DNA from 2 places in the Streptomyces sp. NPDC046303 genome. Region 1 is predicted to be linked to the other one. Evidence: predicted binding sites of a transcription regulator. Region 1 holds the regulator's gene; the other holds the start of a gene.

Evidence for each region. Region 1 encodes HrcA, which represses chaperone genes, less so after heat shock. Its sites were predicted from a motif close to TTNGCACTCNGNNNNNCNGAGTGCNAA; they were not measured.
Region 2: the regulator HrcA is predicted to act here: its motif matches at 5,002-5,028, upstream of groL (chaperonin GroEL).

What each region holds. Positions count from the first base shown of each region.
Region 1 is NZ_JBVJFA010000014.1:165,982-173,718, reverse strand. It holds gene ACZ6I1_RS17240 (AMP-dependent synthetase/ligase) at 1-643, shown strand, start outside; gene hemW (radical SAM family heme chaperone HemW) at 849-2,081, shown strand; gene ACZ6I1_RS17230 (DUF3097 domain-containing protein) at 2,196-3,014, opposite strand; gene ACZ6I1_RS17225 (MBL fold metallo-hydrolase) at 3,043-3,768, opposite strand; gene hrcA (heat-inducible transcriptional repressor HrcA) at 3,914-4,930, shown strand; gene dnaJ (molecular chaperone DnaJ) at 4,931-6,070, shown strand; gene ACZ6I1_RS17210 (nitronate monooxygenase) at 6,216-7,307, shown strand; gene ACZ6I1_RS17205 (16S rRNA (uracil(1498)-N(3))-methyltransferase) at 7,304-7,737, shown strand, end outside.
Region 2 is NZ_JBVJFA010000013.1:88,286-96,022, forward strand. It holds gene ACZ6I1_RS15840 (S8 family peptidase) at 1-94, opposite strand, end outside; gene ACZ6I1_RS15845 (protease inhibitor I9 family protein) at 458-808, shown strand; partial or broken gene ACZ6I1_RS15850 (serine/threonine-protein kinase) at 849-1,082, shown strand; gene ACZ6I1_RS15855 (beta-glucanase) at 1,182-1,931, opposite strand; gene ACZ6I1_RS15860 (phosphoribosylanthranilate isomerase) at 2,001-2,615, opposite strand; gene ACZ6I1_RS15865 (GNAT family N-acetyltransferase) at 2,643-3,071, shown strand; gene groL (chaperonin GroEL) at 3,214-4,836, opposite strand; gene ACZ6I1_RS15875 (cold-shock protein) at 5,139-5,345, opposite strand; gene ACZ6I1_RS15880 (MoaD/ThiS family protein) at 5,738-6,013, opposite strand; gene thrC (threonine synthase) at 6,050-7,348, opposite strand; SAM riboswitch class I at 7,342-7,493, opposite strand; gene ACZ6I1_RS15890 (glucosyl-3-phosphoglycerate synthase) at 7,679-7,737, shown strand, end outside.

The sequences.
Region 1 (7,737 bases):
CTACCGCACCGGCACCGTCGGCAAGCCGCTCCCCGGCACCGAGGTCCGCATCGCCGACGACGGCGAGGTCCTGCTGCGCGGCCCCGGCATCATGCAGGGCTACCACGGGCAGCCCGAGAAGACCGCCGAGGTGCTGGAGTCCGACGGCTGGCTGCACACGGGCGACATCGGCGAGCTCTCGGCCGACGGCTACCTGCGCATCACCGACCGCAAGAAGGACCTGATCAAGACCTCGGGCGGCAAGTACGTCGCCCCGGCCGAGATCGAGGGCCGGTTCAAGGCGATCTGCCCGTACGTGTCGACCATCGTCGTGCACGGCGCCGACCGGAACTTCTGCTCCGCCCTGATCGCCCTCGACGAGCCGTCGATCATGGGCTGGGCGGCCGAGAACGGACTCGAGGGCAAGACGTACGGGCAGGTCCTGGCCGCGCCGGAGACCAACCGCCTGATCGAGACCTACGTCCAGACCCTCAACGAGGGCCTCCAGCGGTGGCAGACGATCAAGAAGTTCCGGATCCTGCCGCGCGACCTCGACGTGGAGCACGGCGACCTCACGCCCAGCCTCAAGCTGAAGCGCCCGGTCGTCGAGCGTGAGTTCAAGCACCTGATCGACGAGATGTACGAGGGCGCGCGCGAGGCCTGACGCCTGCCGCGGGCCCGGCGGGGCGGGGCGGCGGACCGCCCCGCGGGCCGTGCCCTTCCCGGGTGGCCCGGGGGTCGGGGTGCGCCCGGCCGCCCCTCCCTGCGGGCCGGCTGCCGGGGCTCCGCCCCGGACCCCGCGCCTCCAATGCCGTCGGGGCCGGTCTGTGCGGGGTGGGCGGCCCCGGCGGGTGCGGGATGATGGAGCTATGCCTTCCGCACTGCCCGACGGTGACCCCATGCCCGAAGACGGCTCGCTGCCGTCGCACGCCCTGGAGGGTGCGGGGGACCGGCCGCTCGGCTTCTACCTGCACGTGCCGTACTGCGCCACCCGGTGCGGGTACTGCGACTTCAACACCTACACGGCCACCGAGCTGCGGGGCACCGGCGGCGTGCTCGCCTCGCGGGAGAACTACGCCGACACCCTGATCGACGAGGTGCGCCTCGCCCGCAAGGTGCTCGGTGACGACCCGAGGGCCGTGCGGACGGTGTTCGTGGGCGGCGGCACTCCGACGCTGCTGCCCGCCGGCGACCTCGTACGGATGCTCGCGGCGATCCGGGACGAGTTCGGCCTGGCCGAGGACGCGGAGATCACCACCGAGGCCAATCCGGAGTCCGTCAACCCCGAGTACCTGGCCGAGCTGCGCGCCGGCGGCTTCAACCGGATCTCCTTCGGCATGCAGAGCGCGAAGCAGCACGTCCTGAAGGTGCTGGACCGTACGCACACCCCCGGGCGCCCGGAGGCTTGCGTGGCGGAGGCGCGGGCGGCGGGCTTCGAGCACGTCAACCTGGACCTGATCTACGGGACGCCGGGGGAATCGGACGAGGACTGGCGGGCGTCGCTCGCCGCCGCGCTGGGCGCCGGACCCGACCACGTCTCGGCGTACGCGCTGATCGTGGAGGAGGGCACCCAGCTGGCGCGGCGGATCCGCCGGGGCGAGGTCCCGATGACGGACGACGACGTGCACGCCGACCGGTACCTGATCGCCGACGAGGTCATGGCGGCCGCCGGGTACTCCTGGTACGAGGTGTCGAACTGGGCCTCCTCGGAGGCCGGGCGCTGCCTGCACAACGAGCTGTACTGGCGCGGCGCCGACTGGTGGGGCGCGGGGCCCGGCGCGCACTCGCACGTCGGCGGGGTGCGGTGGTGGAACGTCAAGCACCCGGGCGCGTATGCCGCCGCGCTGGCGGAGGGGCGGTCCCCCGGGGCCGGCCGCGAGCTCCTGTCCGAGGAGGACCGCCGGGTCGAGCGGATCCTGCTGGAGCTGCGCCTGGTGGACGGGGTGCCGTTGTCGCTGCTCGCGCCGGCGGGGCTGGCCGCGTCCCGCAAGGCCCTCGCGGACGGACTGCTCGAGGCGGGGCCGTACGGGGCGGGGCGGGCCGTACTGACCCTGCGGGGGCGGCTGCTCGCCGACGCGGTGGTCCGGGACCTGGTGGACTAGCCCCGCGGGCCGGCTGCCGGGGCTCCGCCCCGGACCCGCGTCGCCTCGCACGCCGGAGGGCTGGCACTGCCCCTGCGGGCCGGCTTCCCGGGGCTCCGCCCCGGACCCCGCGCCTCAAACGCCGGCGGGGCTGGAATCCGCCGTGACGTGGTCGATCAGGTGTTCCACCGAGCCCAGGAGGGTGGGTTCGAGGTCCTTGTAGGACGTCACCCGGGACAGGATGTGCTGCCAGGCGGCGCCGGTGTTGTCCGGCCAGCCCAGGGCGCGGCAGACGCCCGTCTTCCAGTCCTGGCCGCGGGGGACCGACGGCCAGGCCGGGATGCCCAGGGCGGACGGCTTCACCGCCTGCCAGACGTCCACGTACGGGTGGCCCACGATCAGCACGTCCGGGGAGGTCACCGACGCCGCGATGCGTGACTCCTTCGAGCCGGGGACGAGGTGGTCCACCAGGATCCCCAGGCGGGCGTCCGGGCCCGGGGCGAAGTCGGCGACGATCGCCGGGAGGTCGTCGATGCCCTCCAGGTACTCCACCACCACGCCCTCGATGCGCAGGTCGTCGCCCCAGACCCGCTCGACCAGCTCCGCGTCGTGGCGGCCCTCCACGTAGATCCGCCCGGCCCGCGCCACCCGCGCCCGCGCCCCCGGCACCGCGATCGAGCCCGAGGCCGTCCGCCGCGGCGCCGACGGCCCGCGCGCGGGCCGGGTGAGGGTGACCACGGCCCCGTCCAGCAGGAAGCCCCGCGGCTCCAGGGGGAACACCCGCCGCTTGCCGAAGCGGTCCTCCAGGGTCACCGTGCCCGCCTCGCAGGCCACCACCGCGCCGCAGAAGTCCGTACCGGCCACCTCGACCACGAGATCGGGCTCCGCCGCCACCTCCGGCACGGCCTTGGGGCGCTTCCACTGGGGGGTCAGGTCGGGGGAGTACTCGCGCATCCGGCCGAGCGTAGGAGAGGCGCGGCGGTCACGGTTGCGACACGCCGAAACGGGCGGCCAGTGTGGCGCGTTGCGCACGGACGAAGCCCGCGTCGACCACCGCTCCGTGACCCGGCACGTACAGTGCGTCGTCCCCGCCCAGTGCCAGCAGCCGGTCCAGGGCCGCCGGCCACTGCCGGGGCACCGCGTCCGGGCCGGCCGAGGGGTCGCCCGACTCCTCGACGAGGTCCCCGCAGAACACCGTCTCGCGCTCGCCCGGCACGAAGACCGCCAGATCGTGGCGCGTGTGGCCGGGGCCCACATTGGCGAGCAGTACCTGTACCCCGCCCAGCTCCAGCGTCCACTCGCCCGACACCAGGTGCTTCGGCACCACCATCAGGTCCGCGGCCTCCGCGGCCTCCGCCTCCGCCAGGCCGTGCCGCACCGCGTCCCCGCGCAGCTCCTCGCGGCCCGTGGCGAGCAGCGCGTCCAGCCCGACCGCCCCGTACACCTCGGCCCCGGAGAAGGCGGCCCCGCCCAGGACGTGGTCGAAATGGCCGTGCGTGAATGCGATATGGGTCACGTGCCGGCCGGTCAGCCGCTCGGCTTCCGCCCGCAGCCGCGCGCCCTCGCGCAGGCACGAACCGGGGTCGACGAGGAGGACGGAATCGTCGCCCACCACCAGTCCCGCCGTGCAGTCCCACACCGGCAGCCGCAGGCGTCCGGTCCGCCCGGTCAGCCTTTCCCAGCCCGCCTCTTCCCAACGCACGTCCATACCGAGACGCTACCTGGCGGGCCTCCCTTGCCAGGGTCTTACTACCCGGCCGTACACTGAGCGGGGGTTCTCTGGCACTCGAACGGCCAGAGTGCCAGTCAACAGGCAGCGAACAGGCAACGGACCACAGCTGGAGGTGTGCGCGATGCTCAGCGAACGCAGACTCGAAGTGCTGCGCGCCATCGTCCAGGACTACGTCGGGACGGAGGAGCCGGTCGGCTCCAAGGCGCTCACCGAGCGGCACCGGCTCGGCGTCTCGCCCGCCACCGTGCGCAACGACATGGCCGTGCTGGAGGACGAGGGCTACATCGCCCAGCCCCACACCAGCGCCGGCCGGATCCCCACCGACAAGGGCTACCGCCTGTTCGTCGACAAGCTGGCGGGAGTCAAGCCGCTGTCGACGCCCGAGCGCCGGGCCATCCAGAACTTCCTCGACGGCGCCGTCGACCTCGACGACGTGGTCGGCCGCACCGTGCGGCTGCTCGCGCAGCTGACCCGGCAGGTCGCCGTCGTCCAGTACCCGAGCCTGACCCGCTCGACCGTCCGGCACGTGGAGCTGCTCTCGCTCGCCCCCGCGCGCCTGATGCTCGTACTGATCACGGACACCGGGCGCGTCGAGCAGCGGCTGGTCGACTGCCCGAGCCCCTTCGGGGAGACCTCCCTGGCCGATCTGCGGGCCCGGCTCAACAGCAGGGTCGTGGGGCGCCGGTTCACCGACGTGCCCCCGCTCGTCCAGGACCTCCCCGAGTCCTTCGAGGCGGACGACCGCGGCACGGTGTCCACCGTGCTCGCGACGCTCCTCGAAACCCTGGTCGAGGAAGCCGAAGAGCGGCTGATGATCGGCGGCACCGCCAATCTCACTCGCTTCGGACATGATTTTCCCTTGACGATCAGGCCGGTGCTCGAAGCGCTGGAGGAGCAGGTCGTGCTCCTCAAGCTGCTGGGCGAGGCCAATGAATCGGAAATGGCCGTACGGATCGGGCACGAGAACGCCTACGAGGGGCTGAACTCCACGTCGGTCGTCTCGGTCGGTTACGGTTCGGGCGGCGAAACGGTCGCCAAACTCGGCGTGGTCGGACCGACCCGCATGGACTACCCCGGAACGATGGGAGCGGTACGCGCAGTGGCACGTTACGTCGGACAGATCCTGGCGGAGTCGTAAGTGGCCACGGACTACTACGCCGTTCTCGGCGTGCGCCGCGACGCATCGCAGGACGAGATCAAGAAGGCCTTCCGCCGCCTCGCGCGTGAACTCCACCCGGACGTCAATCCGGACCCGAAGACGCAGGAGCGCTTCAAGGAGATCAACGCGGCCTACGAGGTGCTCTCGGACCCGCAGAAGAAGCAGGTCTACGACCTCGGCGGCGACCCGCTGTCCTCCTCGGGGGGCGGCGGCGGAGCGGGCGGCTTCGGAGCGGGCGGCTTCGGCAACTTCTCCGACATCATGGACGCCTTCTTCGGCCAGGCCTCGCAGCGCGGCCCGCGCTCGCGGACCCGGCGCGGCCAGGACGCCATGATCCGCCTGGACCTGGAGCTGGACGAGGCGGCCTTCGGGACCACCAAGGACATCCAGGTCGACACGGCCGTCGTCTGCACCACCTGCTCCGGAGAGGGTGCCGCCCCCGGCACCTCCGCCCAGACGTGCGACATGTGCCGCGGCCGCGGTGAGGTCTCGCAGGTCACCCGGTCCTTCCTCGGCCAGGTCATGACCTCGCGCCCCTGCCCGCAGTGCCAGGGCTTCGGCACCGTCGTCCCGACCCCGTGCCCCGAGTGCGCGGGCGACGGCCGGGTCCGGTCCCGCCGCAGCCTCACCGTCAAGATCCCGGCCGGTGTCGAGAACGGCACCCGCATCCAGCTCGCGGGCGAGGGCGAGGTCGGCCCCGGCGGCGGCCCCGCCGGCGACCTGTACGTGGAGATCCACGAGCTGCCGCACCCGACGTTCCAGCGGCGCGGGGACGACCTGCACTGCACGGTCACCATCCCCATGACGGCGGCGGCCCTGGGCACCAAGTGCCCGCTGGAGACGCTCGACGGCATGGAGGAGATCGACATCCGGCCCGGCACCCAGTCCGGCCAGTCGATCCCGCTGCACGGGCGCGGCGTCACCCACCTGCGCGGCGGCGGGCGCGGCGACCTGATCGTCCACGTCGAGGTGACCACCCCGGGCAAGCTGGACACCCAGCAGGAAGAACTGCTGCGCCAGCTGGCGAAGCTGCGCGGCGAGGAGCGGCCCACCGGCCAGTTCGCGCCGGGCCAGCAGGGCCTGTTCAGCCGCCTGAAGGACGCCTTCAACGGCCGCTGACCGCCTGCGACCTTTGTCGACGAGCCCGGCCGGGGATGTCCCCGGCCGGGCTCGCCCTATGTGTTCCGGCCGCGCCGGGAAGCGGACTATGCCAGGCGAATGCCGTGATTCGGTCCGCTGAGCGGGACATGGCACGATGCAGTGCATGTCCTCGGCACCGAACGGTCTCTGCGCTTATCCGATCGTGCAGGCCCCCATGGCGGGCGGCGCCTCCTGTCCGCCGCTCGCCGCCGCCGTGTGCGAGGCGGGCGGACTGGGCTTCCTGGCCGGCGGGTACAAGACCGCCGACGGCATGTACCAGGAGATCAAGCAGGTGCGCGCGCTCACCCGGCGCCCGTTCGGCGTGAACCTCTTCATGCCGCAGACCGGTTACGTGGACCCGGCCGCCGTCGAGGCGTACCGCGGGCAGCTGGCCGGCGAGGCGAGCTGGTACGAGATCTCCCTGGCCGACGAGGACATCATCGGCACCTGCGACGACGGCTACGACGCCAAACTCGCCATCCTCCTGGAGGACCCGGTCCCGGTCGTCTCCTTCACCTTCGGCTGCCCCGCCCCGGCGGTCCTGGCCGCCCTGCGCACGGCCGGTACGTACACCGTCGTCACCGCGACCTCCGTCGAGGAGGCCCGCCGCGCGCAGGAGGCCGGTGCGGACGCCGTGTGCGTGCAGGGGGTGGAGGCCGGCGGCCACCAGGGCACCCACCGGGACGACCCGCAGGCCGACGGCACGGCGTCGGTGGGCCTGCTCGCGCTCGTGGCCCAGGTACGGGAGGGGGTCGCGCTCCCCATCATCGCGGCGGGCGGTCTCATGCGGGGCTCGCAGATCGCCGCGCTGCTCGCCGCGGGCGCGGAGGCGGCCCAGCTCGGGACGGCCTTCCTGGCCTGCCCGGAGTCGGGGGCGGACCCGCTCCACAAGAAGGCGCTGACGGACCCGCTGTTCGTACGGACCGAGCTGACCCGGGCCTTCTCCGGGCGGCCGGCGCGGGGCCTGGTCAACCGGTTCATGCGCGAGCACGGACCGTACGCCCCCGCCGCCTACCCGCAGATCCACCACCTGACCTCGGGACTGCGCAAAGCCGCCGCCGCGGCCGGGGACCCGCAGGGCATGGCCCTGTGGGCGGGGCAGGGGCACCGGCTCGCGCGGGCGCTGCCGGCCGGGGAGCTGATGGAAGTGCTGGCGGCCGAACTGGCCGAGGCACAGAGCACGTTGAAGGCAATGCAGATGAGGAGTGCGTCATGACCGCCCCGGTGTTCGTGGTCGAAGAGGTTCCGACGGGGCCGGAGTTCGTCCTGGACGGCCCGGAGGGCCGGCACGCGGTGTCCGTGAAGCGGCTGAACGCGGGCGAGGCGGTGGTCCTCACGGACGGCCGGGGCGGCTGGGCCGAAGCGGTCGTGAAGGCGGCGGAGGGCAAGGACCGGCTGGTCGTGACCGTGTCCGGGGTCTTCGAGGAAGCCGAACCGGCGGTCCGGATCACCGTCGTCCAGGCCCTGCCCAAGGGCGACCGGGGCGAAGTGGCCGTGGAGACCATGACCGAGACGGGCGTGGACGCGATCGTGCCGTGGCAGGCCTCGCGGTGCATCACCCAGTGGCGCGGCGACCGGGGGGCCAAGTCCCTCGCCAAGTGGCGCGCCACGGCCCGGGAAGCCGGCAAGCAGTCCCGGCGCGTCCG
Region 2 (7,737 bases), on a different contig from region 1:
GGGTCGGCTCCGGGGCGGCGGCGGAGGCCGTGCCGGCCACCGCCGGGGTGACGGTGAGGAGGGCAGCGGTGGCCACACGTGCGAACAGGCGCATGGAGGGAACTTCCTGGGAGGGCGACGATCGGCATGGAGGAGCCGCCCCCGCGAGGACATCGGCCTCAGCGGGTGCGGCCTCCCGTTCCATCGGTGCCACCGGGGCCCGGCTTGAACCGCCGGCCCCGCCCGGCCGAGCGTCCGGCGCACGCGTCAACACGCCTGGTCGCACAAACTGCGGAAAGGGTTATCCCCTTGCGGCGCACCAGCCGGACCCGGACCGAACGGTCCCGGGCCTCCCCGACAAGATCACCCGTACGGTCCGCCCCCACACCGGGGAGCGCACGGCCGGTGCGCCCCCGGTGACCCCGCCACACCCGAGGGAGTCGTTGACCGGCCCCGGCGCACGTGATGGCCTCCCCCCATGCGCACCCGTCTGAGCCGAGCCCTGCCCGTGGCCGTCGCCGTCGCCGCCCTGGCCGCCGTCACCGCCCTGCCCGTCTCCGCGGCCGCGGCCGCGGCCGCCGTGCGCGAGCCCGTCCCGCACGCCGCCCCCGCCGACCACCCGACGTACATCGTCACCGTGCAGCGCGGCGTCGACCCGGCCGTCATCGCGGACGCCTTCGGCATCACGCCCGTCCACGTCTACCGCGAGGTGACGAACGGCTTCGCCGCCCGCCTCTCCCCCGAGCAGGTCGACGCCCTGCGGACGACCGCGGTCGTGGAGTCCGTCGAGGAGGACGGGGGCGCGTCCTCCTTCGGCGTCGCCGTGTGACCGCCGTCCGGCTCCCCTTCGAACCCCTGCCCGACTGCCGATCAGCGCGACCGAGGTGTTCCAGCCGCTGCGGCCGGACGATCCGCACACCGTGGCCGGCTACCGCCTCGCGTCCCGGCTCGGCGCGGGCGGAATGGGCCGCGTCTACCTGTCGCACACCGAGGGCGGCCGTCCGGTGGCCATCAAGGTGGTACGGCCGGAACTGGCCGAGGACCCGGCGTTCCGGCGGCGGTTCCGCCGGGAGGTGGAAGCGGCCCGGCGGATCCGGGGCGCGTCGAAATCCCCGCCCCCGTCGGCATCACCCTCGGCACCGAACCCCTGAAGGACTTCGCCGAGTGAAGCGCGCGGCCAGGGCCGACCTCGCCGAGGCCGCTCAGCGCCGGTACACCCGCAGCTGCGAGACCTCGTACGCGATCTCCGTCACCCCCGGGCCCGGCGATGGGTGGTAGCGGCCGGCCGACACGGACAGGTTCACGATGAGGTACGCCCACCAGGACCGGCCGACGCCCTTGTGGTCGGCGTAGACGCGGGCGCCGTTGACCCACCAGACGACCGAGGTCCTGCCGAACTCGACCTTGAGGTCGACCCAGGCGCCGGGCCGGACCGACGGGTCGCGGTGGTAGCGGTGGGCCTCGCGGACGTGGTTCGACAGCTCCAGCAGGTCCGGGTTGTCGGGGTGGTACTCGAAGACGTCGATCTCCTGGTCGCCGTCCCGCCAGGTCCAGATCGCGGGCCACGCCCCGACCTCCACCGGGAGTTTGACCCGCGCCTCCAGGACGTCGCCAGTGCGCAGCGCGAAGCCCTCCTCGCTGCCCTCGGTGGTGAGCAGGCCGGTGTCCCAGTTGCCGTCGGGACGGGGCGTCGCGCGGAAGACGCCGCTGCGGCTGTAGGCGGGGTCGGCGACGAGGTGGTCGAGCTTGTTGTCGCCCGGGTTGGTGGGGCCGCCGTCGGGATAGGCCCAGGAGCGGCCCGCGACCCACTGGGTCTCGGAGGAGAAGTCGGCGGTGAAGACGAGGGTGCGGGATCGGCGGGGCGAGGGCAGCACCGGTCCGCGGCCGCCCTCACCGCCCGGAGCGAAGCGGCGCGTCAGGCGTCGCAGCCATGCGAGCGTGTCCGTGACCATGGGCTTTTTCTGCCCCCGGGGAAGCAGGCCACACCGAATTTCTCGCACAGAGTAATCATATGAATACGGTCAGCGATCGCCGACCGGTCCGCGCGCCGCCTCGATGAAGGCGCGGATCAGCTCGGGGGACTTCACCCCGCGCTCCCGCTCCACCCCGCTGGAGACGTCCACGCCCCAGGCGCCGGTGGCCTCGACGGCCTCCCGGACGTTGCCGGGGGTGAGCCCGCCCGCGAGCAGCCAGCGCCCCCCGGGCGGGGTGAACTCCGCGGAGCCCCAGTTCCACGGCTTGCCGGAGCCCGGGTCGGGGGCGTCGAGCAGCAGCAGGTCCTCGCCCAGCTCGCCGCAGCGCGCCACGCGTTCGGCGGTGGCCCGGATCAGCGTCCGCCCCGGCGCGCGCAGTTCCTCGTAGTACTCCGGCCCCTCGTCCCCGTGGAGCTGCACGGCACGCACCCCGCTCTCCTCGGTGAGCCGCCGCACCTCGTCGAGCGGCTGCCCGCGGTACACCCCGACGGTGAGCACCCCGGCCGGCACCCGCGCGGCGAGCTCCCGCGCGGTGGCGGCGTCGACGGTACGGGGGCTGCCGGGGGCGAAGACGAACCCGACGGCCTGAGCTCCGGCGCCGACGGCCACGTCGACGTCCTGCGCGGTCCGCAGCCCGCAGATCTTGATGAACGGTTCCGTCATATCGGTAGTGAACCTCAGAATGTCCGGATGGACGACAACGGGGTGGAGATCACCATAGGCGGGCCGGACGCCGGACTCGACGAGCGGCTGAGCAAGGAACTGGACGCCTTCAACCAGGCGGCGACGCCGGGGCAGGAGCAGTCCGAGTTCACCGTACGGATCACGGACGCGGACGGGGCGCTCGTCGCCGGGCTCAGCGGCTGGAGCTGGGGCGACCGCGCCGGCATCGGGATGACCTGGGTGCGGGAGGACAGCAGGGGCGACGGCTGGGGCGGCAAGCTGCTGGCCGCGGCGGAGGCGGAGGCCCGCCGCCGGGGCTGCGCGACCATCCTGGTGTCTTCCTTCACCTTCCAGGCGCCCGCGTTCTACGCCCGGCACGGCTACGTGGAGACGGCCCGCGTCCCCGGTTTCCCGGGCGGCCACGAGGACGTGTACTTCCTGAAGCGGCTCGACTGACCGCATCAGCCTCGCATCGGCCTCGCATCGGCCTCCGACCGGCATCCGACGCCGGAACGCCCGAGGGCGGCACCCCCCGTACCGGGGAGTGCCGCCCTCGTTCGAGAACAGCCGATCAACCAGTGGCCGGAGCCGGGGCCGATCAGAAGTCCATGTCACCGCCCGGCATGCCGCCGCCCGCGGGGGCACCGGCCTTCTCGGGCTTGTCGGCGATGACGGCCTCGGTGGTGAGGAAGAGGGCCGCGATGGACGCCGCGTTCTGCAGGGCGGAACGGGTGACCTTCGCCGGGTCGATGATGCCCTCGGCGATCATGTCGACGTACTCGCCGGTCGCGGCGTTCAGGCCCCAGCCGATCTGCAGGTTGCGGACCTTCTCCACGACGACGCCACCCTCGAGACCACCATTGACGGCGATCTGCTTGAGCGGGGCCTCGAGGGCCAGGCGCACGGCGTTGGCGCCGGTCGCCTCGTCACCGGTCAGCTCGAGCTTCTCGAAGACCGCGGAGGCCTGGAGCAGGGCCACGCCGCCACCGGCGACGATGCCCTCCTCGACGGCCGCCTTCGCGTTGCGAACGGCGTCCTCGATGCGGTGCTTGCGCTCCTTGAGCTCGACCTCGGTCGCGGCGCCGGCCTTGATGACGGCCACGCCGCCGGCCAGCTTCGCGAGGCGCTCCTGGAGCTTCTCGCGGTCGTAGTCCGAGTCGGAGTTCTCGATCTCGGCGCGGATCTGGTTCACGCGACCCTGGACCTGGTCGCTGTCACCGGCACCGTCGACGATGGTGGTCTCGTCCTTGGTGATGACGACCTTGCGGGCGCGGCCGAGCAGGTCGAGACCGGCGTTCTCCAGCTTGAGGCCGACCTCCTCGGAGATGACCGTGCCACCGGTGAGGATGGCGATGTCGCCGAGCATGGCCTTGCGGCGGTCGCCGAAGCCCGGGGCCTTGACGGCGACGGACTTGAAGGTGCCGCGGATCTTGTTGACGACCAGGGTCGACAGGGCCTCGCCCTCGACGTCCTCGGCGATGATCAGCAGCGGCTTGCCGGACTGCATGACCTTCTCCAGGAGCGGCAGCAGGTCCTTGACCGAGCCGATCTTGGAGTTGACGATCAGGATGTACGGGTCGTCGAGCGACGCCTCCATACGCTCCATGTCGGTGGCGAAGTACGCCGAGATGTAGCCCTTGTCGAAGCGCATGCCCTCGGTGAGCTCGAGCTCGAGACCGAAGGTCTGCGACTCCTCGACGGTGATGACGCCTTCCTTGCCGACCTTGTCCATGGCCTCGGCGATGAGCTCGCCGATCTGGGTGTCAGCGGCGGAGATGGAGGCCGTGGAAGCGATCTGCTCCTTGGTCTCGACATCCTTCGCCTGCTCGAGCAGGGCGCCCGAGACGGCCTCGACGGCCTTCTCGATGCCACGCTTGAGGGCCATCGGGTTGGCGCCGGCCGCCACGTTGCGCAGGCCCTCGCGGACGAGCGCCTGGGCGAGCACGGTGGCGGTGGTCGTACCGTCGCCGGCGACGTCGTCCGTCTTCTTGGCGACTTCCTTGACCAGCTCGGCGCCGATCTTCTCGTACGGGTCCTCGAGCTCGATCTCCTTGGCGATGGAAACACCATCGTTGGTGATCGTGGGGGCGCCCCACTTCTTCTCAAGGACGACGTTGCGACCCTTGGGGCCAAGGGTGACCTTGACGGCGTCGGCGAGCTGGTTCATCCCACGCTCGAGACCGCGCCGGGCCTCCTCGTCGAACGCAATGATCTTGGCCATCTGAAGTGGTCCTCCCGGACAGCGGTGGATTGCTCCTGGACCGCGCCCGCGCCCGCGACGGACGGCCTGCGTGCCCGGCGGTTCCTTCCCGCCGGACCCTGCGGGCCTCACCGACCCGGTCCTCGTTCAGTAGCACTCTCACCTGGAGAGTGCTAACGCCAATGATTAGCACTCGACCCCCGCGAGTGCAAGCGGCTTGGGGGAACACCCCGGTGAACACACCGGCAACGCGCGAGGGGCCCACATCCCGTGTCCGGGATGTGGGCCCCTCATGTACGCGTGGGCGGTCGATCGCGCCAGGACTAGCCGAGTGCGAGCTTGACCATGTCCGCCTGCGGACCCTTCTGGCCCTGCGAGATCTCGAACTCGACCCGCTGACCCTCTTCAAGGGTGCGGTACCCGTCCATCTGGATGGCGCTGTAGTGGACGAACACATCCGCACCACCGTCGACCGCGATGAAGCCGTAGCCCTTCTCCGCGTTGAACCACTTGACGGTGCCCTGAGCCATGCCTAACTCCCCTATTACTGGCCCTTGCGCAGGAACGCACTTCGCGGTCCCGGGTCATCACTTGCGTCGGAACGCGTCGACCGAGGCTGAATGTATCCGCGCCAGTGCTGTCTGCAACAGGTCAATCCGACGAGAATTCTGGACACGGGGAAACATGGAAATAGAGTGAAAATCTGGCATATTCCAGGGCAACTCGGGCCCGGCATATCTCGCCAAAGCCCCATACCGCGCTTGCACATTGACCCGATGTCGACCCTCGCGCGACCCGTTCATATGCGGCGGGCAAGAGCAGCGGAGGGGACTTCCCCAACTCTACCGCGCCCAATCAAACAGAATTACCCCCTCCGCTTATTAACGGAGGGGGTAATTACGGTTGGCGCACGTCCGGTCGGTCAGCCTCCGGCGACGGCGGGAATGATCGAGACGCCCGCACCGTCCGGCGTCGCCGCCTGCAGCCCGCCCTCGAAGCGCACGTCGTCGTCGTTGACGTAGACGTTCACGAAGCGGCGCAGCTTGCCCTGGTCGTCGAGGACGCGGGCGGCGATGCCCGGGTGGTTCTTCTCCAGGGACTCGATGACCTCGGCGAGGGTCGCGCCCTCGGCGGGGACCTCGGCCTGACCGCCGGTGTAGGTGCGCAGGATGGTGGGGATGCGGACGTTGACGCTCATGGCGCTACTGCCTTTCCGGTAGGACAGGGGGGAGGGTCAGGCCAGGCCGGCGGCGCGGAACGCGTCCAGGCTCGGGCGGATGGTGGCGGTCTGCCCGCTGTCCGCGGCCACCGCCTCCAGGGTCTTGAGGCCGTCTCCGGTGTTCAGGACGACGGTGGTCAGCGCCGGGTCGAGCTGCCCGTTCTCGATGAGCTTCTTCGTCACGCCGACGGTCACGCCGCCCGCGGTCTCGGCGAAGATGCCCTCGGTCTGCGCGAGGATCTTGATGGCCTCGACGACCTGCTCGTCGGTGACGTCCTCGACGAAGCCGCCGGTGCGCCGCGCGATGTCCAGGACGTACGGGCCGTCCGCCGGGTTGCCGATGGCCAGGGACTTGGCGATGGTGTTCGGCTTCTGCGGGCGGACCACGTCGTGACCGGCCTTGAAGGCGGTCGACACCGGGGAGCAGCCCTCGGCCTGGGCGCCGAAGATCTTGTACGGCTTGTCCTCGACGAGGCCGAGCTTGATCAGCTCCTGCAGGCCCTTGTCGATCTTCGTCAGCTGCGAGCCGGACGCGATCGGGATGACGATCTGGTCGGGCAGCTGCCAGCCGAGCTGCTCGCAGATCTCGTACGCCAGGGTCTTGGAGCCCTCGCCGTAGTACGGGCGCAGGTTGACGTTGACGAAGCCCCAGCCCTCGCCCAGCGGGTCGCCGATGAGCTCGGAGCAGAAGCGGTTCACGTCGTCGTAGTTGCCCTCGATGCCGACGAGGTCGCCACCGTAGACACCGGCCATGACGACCTTGCCCTGCTCCAGGTCGTGCGGGATGAACACGCAGGAGCGGAATCCGGCCCGGGCGGCCGCGGCGCCGACGGCGCCGGCCAGGTTGCCGGTGGAGGAGCAGGACAGGGTGGTGAAGCCGAAGGCGCGGGCCGCCTCGACGGCGATGGCCACCACGCGGTCCTTGAAGGAGTGCGTCGGGTTGCCGGAGTCGTCCTTGACGTAGAGCTTGCCGGTGACGCCGAGCTCCTTGGCCAGGTTCTGCGCGTCCACGAGCTTGGTGAAGCCCGGGTTCAGGCTGGGCTTGGAGGCCACGTCCGCGGGGACCGGCAGCAGCGGCGCGTAACGCCAGATGTTGTTCGGGCCGGCCTCGATCGCGGCGCGCAGGGCCTCGGGGTCACCGGTGGGAAGGTCGTAGGCCACTTCCAGCGGTCCGAAACACTCGGCGCACGCGAAGATCGGGCCGAGTTCGAAGCGGGTACCGCACTCACGGCACGAGAGGCCGGTGGCAGGTCCGAGATCGACAGAGGTGGCAACAGTCTGTGCAGCCATGATGGCGAGGCCCTTTCTCCTCATCTTCCCCATGGCGCACTTCGCCATGAGACGGAATTGGCACCTTCCCTAGCCGGGGCCCCGCGGGATGCTTGTCGCATCGCGAGAACCGACTGGAGGGTTGCCGGGGCTTCAACGGGCCGTGTCCCTCTGCCCCTCTGGATGAGCGGTATGGCACCGGCACACGCGCTCTGTGGCGCGCCGGTGCGTTTGTGCGCGAGGACCCCCGGCATGCGGTGGTCCTTCGCGTTGTTCAAGACTGTAACCGAAGGCCCGGGCGGTTGAGACAGGCGTCCGAACCGCGAGATGGATCACTTTTCGGTCAATCCGACCAAGCCGCAAGGAGTGCTCAGAGTGCTGGAAGAGGTGGAGCGCTGGCTGGCCGACCGCTCCTGGTCCGCCGCCGACCGACC